DNA from 2 places in the Prolixibacter sp. NT017 genome. Region 2 is predicted to be linked to the other one. Evidence: riboswitches for the same ligand, from Rfam matches in the RefSeq annotation. Region 2 holds a riboswitch; the other holds the start of a gene.
What was found. Region 2 has a riboswitch for cobalamin ahead of GJU87_RS03310 (PKD-like domain-containing protein). Riboswitches for the same ligand answer to the same signal wherever they lie in the genome.
Positions count from the first base shown of each region.

Region 1: linked by a shared signal. The riboswitch ahead of GJU87_RS21800 (cysteine-rich CWC family protein) and the one ahead of GJU87_RS03310 (PKD-like domain-containing protein) in region 2 are both predicted to bind cobalamin.

Region 1 covers NZ_BLAV01000001.1:1,863,668-1,865,871, forward strand. Annotated here, with positions in the region: gene ligA (NAD-dependent DNA ligase LigA) at 1-247, opposite strand, end outside; cobalamin riboswitch at 534-742, shown strand; gene GJU87_RS21800 (cysteine-rich CWC family protein) at 846-1,052, shown strand; gene GJU87_RS07790 (DUF4465 domain-containing protein) at 1,055-1,810, shown strand; gene GJU87_RS07795 (hypothetical protein) at 2,114-2,204, shown strand, end outside.
Region 2 covers NZ_BLAV01000001.1:825,528-827,731, forward strand. Annotated here, with positions in the region: gene GJU87_RS03305 (TonB-dependent siderophore receptor) at 1-114, opposite strand, end outside; gene GJU87_RS03310 (PKD-like domain-containing protein) at 104-1,237, opposite strand; cobalamin riboswitch at 1,334-1,540, opposite strand; gene GJU87_RS03315 (ATP-binding protein) at 1,608-2,204, opposite strand, start outside.

The DNA.
Region 1 (2,204 bases), 1.0 Mb from region 2:
AAAGCATGGGGTAGGTGTGACGCACCTGCGTAAACTGCTGGTTGATGTCACTTCCCACGCGCTGTGACGGTGAATTGGGATCGTTCAGCTCGGGCGCTTCTTTCTCCAGTTCGATGAGTTCGTTCATCAAACGATCGAAAGTTTCGTCGCCAATGACCGGCTGATTTAAAACGTAGTAGTTGTAGTTATGCTGTTCGAGTTGCTCTCTTAATTCCAGTATGCGTTTCCGGGTCTTCTCCGAAGTCATTTTCTTCACATTTTAAAAAACTAAAAGTACTAAAAATGGACGTTCGGAAACATAAAAACATGCCATTCGCATTGAATTCTTTTGCTTCAATGAAATTGTGAAATCAAAATCAGATAGATAATAATGATTGCGCCGATCACAGTAAACCTGATCAGATTTTTCATCGTCCGGGGGGTAGTCATAAACAAAAATCTCTTAGTCGTATGTAAAAAATCAAATGCTATTGTCGCCCACAAGTAAGTAAAATATCCTGTTAAAAAATGATCAGATTTTGAAAATGTCGTATATCTTTGACGTGAATTTTGGTTTTTCAACCTCCGTTCGGGAGGACGAAAATGAAAAGGGAATCCGGTGAAAATCCGGAGCTGTTCCCGCAGCTGTAAGCCCGTAATTAAATGGGTTTCCTGATCCGCATAACCACTGTTTCAGTTTGAAACGGGAAGGTGCAGGAAACCCGGGTGAGCCAGAAGACCTGCCACGATTCAACAACTAATTTTTGCTTTCGGGATAAATAGCAAAAATGAACTGCAAGCAATTGTTATTCATTTTTCACATTTGGAAGAAAGCCGGAAACAACCATTAATTAAATGTCATTATTATGGGAAACGTATGTCCGCGCTGTGGGTCCACCTTCGAATGTCAAGACGACGAAATTCAGAAATGTTGGTGTGCCCGTGAAAGATTGCCCGCCGCGTTGTGCGAAACGCTCAGGGAAAACTACGATGCATGCTTATGCCTCTCGTGCATCAGTGAACTTCAAAATGACCTCAGAATCAACGTAAATCAAACGACAAAAAAGGATTAATCATGAAGAAATTAAACGGATTGTTCATCGCAACAATTGCTTCGGCTTTGCTTTTTACTGCCTGCGACAAATCGGAAGAAACCATTACTGAAACGAAAACCATCGATTTTGAAGACCTGCAGACACCTTCTTCAGGCTACTGGAACGGAAGCGACGCCTCGGGCGAATTTACTTCGGGCGATATGGTTTTCCCGAACAATTACAACGCCGATTATTCGACGTGGGACAGCTTTGCCTATTCCACATTGAATGATACGCAAACAGCCGGCTATGGCAATCAATACAGCGTGTTCGATGCAGCGAACAACGGTAACACATTTGCCATATTTTACCCTTCCTATTCAGGCGATGCGTATTTTTCATTTCAGAATGAGAAGGAATACCAACTGAAAAGCATTGAGTTGTGTAACGATACTTATTCGGCGCTTTCGATGAAAGACGGAGATGCTTACAGCAAGAAATTCGGCGGCGACACAGGAAACGATCCCGATTGGTTCAAAGTCGACATTATTGGTTACGATGCAGCAGGAGATTCGATTGGAAGCGTAGAATTTTATTTGGCCGATTACCGCTTTTCGGATAACACACAGGATTACATTGTCGACCAATGGACCAAAGTAGATTTAAGCAGTCTGGGAAAAGTGAACAAACTGGCCTTCCGTTTTGGCTCTTCCGACGTTGGCAACTATGGCATCAATACGCCATCTTACGTTTGTTTGGATAACCTTCGGTACGACATGGTATCGAAAGGAGAGTAGCGAATCATCAACCGGCAGGAATAGAACTCTTTTTTTTGTAACTGTTTAGCTTATACTATTCCTGCTTAACATACTTGACTTTGAAAAGGTGGATGTCCCCTAAATGCGGGCCTTCCGCCTTTTTTGTTGCCCTGATTTTTCATCGATGGATGGTAGTTGTAAAAATTAATCAATAAGATTCATTATCAGCAATATAATAATGCGACACCCAGTTTCGTTATAAAAATGAAATATCGCAAGGTGTTGGTTGTTAGTGACGTTGGAAAGTGCGGTATTTTAACCAAACCAAAAAACACTTTTCCTATGTCATTTCGTGTCAGTATATTATTGTTGATGCTGAATTTCGGGCTTTTACTACTAACCGACATAGCCTGCGCAAAAAACAAAGAAATAC
Region 2 (2,204 bases):
TGCCCGCAGCTCCTGACAAAAAGGAATGAGTAGCAGCAATAACAACGGCAGGCGCTTCATAAAACCGATGCAAAAACGGGGTGCCTGTATGTCGGGCTCCGGCTTAGTTGGCATTGTTCAGCATATTCAGGTCGACAGCGCCGCTCACTTCGGTGGATACTTCGTTCAGCCAACCGGCAATCTGAAAGACACTGCTCTGCACTTTGATGAAATCGATGCCATCGATATTGGCCGGCGAGCCATCTGCATTCACCGCGTCGGAAATGTCGAACCGGTTTGCTTTTAGGTTGGTGTCGTAATCCTGGTTGTTGTAGGTTTCGGCATAGCCCCAGGTAAACAAACCGTTGCGCAGCGCCCAGCTTTCGGTGCTGCTGTCGGTACTGGTATTCACGTATGCATCAGGAAGGCGTTCGCCATCAAACGCGATCTCAGTTTTATCGCCGTAACCGGACCACCACCAACTATCGGCGCCGAAGTTAGGAATCAGTTCACCGCTGTTACCCTGGTTGTCTTTCCAGGTTACATTGCCTCCGTTGGCCGGTTTGTAATAGGTCACTTCGTAGTTGTGAATTGTTTCTGTGTTGTTGTATTCGCTGCCTTTCAGCTGCAGCCATGGGCCATCGTCGGGTTTGCCGTTTCCATTGGTATCCTTCATTACGTAAACTACTCCCGGCTCGGAAGACGCTCCTGGTTGAGCATAAACGGCAAAGTCATACCCATCGCGGTTTTTCACTGTGTGGTCGAAACCCGCAATGATGTATCCACCCCAGCCGCCCAGGTGCACGAAGCTTTTTCCATCGGCCCAGGGAACACCAATGAAGTTGTTACTTTCGCCGGTTGTGACAATGGATGCATGCTGGCCGGGACCATATTGATAATCGAAAACTTTGGTGATGTATGGTGACGATGTTACCGTAACCTTGAATTGAGTGGAAGCGTGCCCATCAGTTGTACTAACGGTTAATCCAATTTGATAGGCGCCTGGAACTTCAGAAAGAAAGTTGTAAGTCTGTTGCTGAGATACCTCTTGTCCGTTATTTGTCCAGCTGTACGTAGCTCCGTCGGCATTACTGGCCTGTGCCACCAGCGAAAGTTGTGTTCCGGCTGTAACTTCGTATCCCTGACTTGGGATGTCCATGGTAATTTCCGGCAGAAGAGGAGATTCGGTTTTGCTGCAGGAGACCAGGAAAAAAAGTCCTGCAAGCAGCATGTAGCTTAAAAGAATTAGTTTTTTCATAAAACTTAAAATCAATTGGTTGATGTTGAGTAATTGATTTTAAGCTAAGGGGAAGAAAAACAAACTTGCGATGGTTGTCTTCACGCTTTTGATCCCGAAAGCTTAAACCAACCTGGCAGGTCTTCTGACTCATTCCGATTTTCGGTTACCTTCCCGTTTCATGAAAACAGTGGTTTTCTAACCGAAAACTTACTATTCTGCAAAAGCAGAATCGGAAATTACAGCAGCGGGTACTGTTCCGGATTCTCACCGGATTCCCTTTTCATCCCCAACAATATGGGAACCAAGTCGACGCAAAATTAGTAAATAATTTAGTGGCAGAAAGTAAAAGTGAGCGTATTATTTTGGTGATTTCAATTTGAAATGGCTCTCAATTTATTTGCTCTACAGGGAATTCAACGATGAAGGTGGAACCTTTTCCCGGCTCGCTTTCCACCTCAATTTTTCCATTAAGCAAATTGACCGCCTGACGGGCAATGGCCAGTCCGACACCCGAACCTTCTATATTCTCGGTAGTTTTGGCACGGTAGAAATACTCGAAAAGTTTCTCCTGGTCTCCCTTCGAGATGCCGACACCTTCATCGCGAACCGAAATTTTCAGTTTCCCTTCGGAATATTCAGCAGCTAATTCAACCGTCTTTCCTTTATCGGAATACTTTATCGCATTGGAAATGAAATTACCGGCAATTTCGCGCAGCAGTTTTTGGTCGATAAGCAGTTCTTTCGGTAACGAGTTATGAGTGAACTGAACCCGGTGATGTTTGCCCACTCCCGATTGATAGAACTGAGCCATTTTATCCAGAAAGTCAATAATTTCAGTCGGTTCCGGATGCGTTTCGTTCAGTGTTTCGTATTCACGGAACTTCAGTATATCGGATAAGTGGCTGCTTAAAAGGTTAACCGATTCTTTTATCAGTGAAAAGTGGCGCGGTGCTTTTGCTCGCAATTTCTCATTGTCCATGTACCG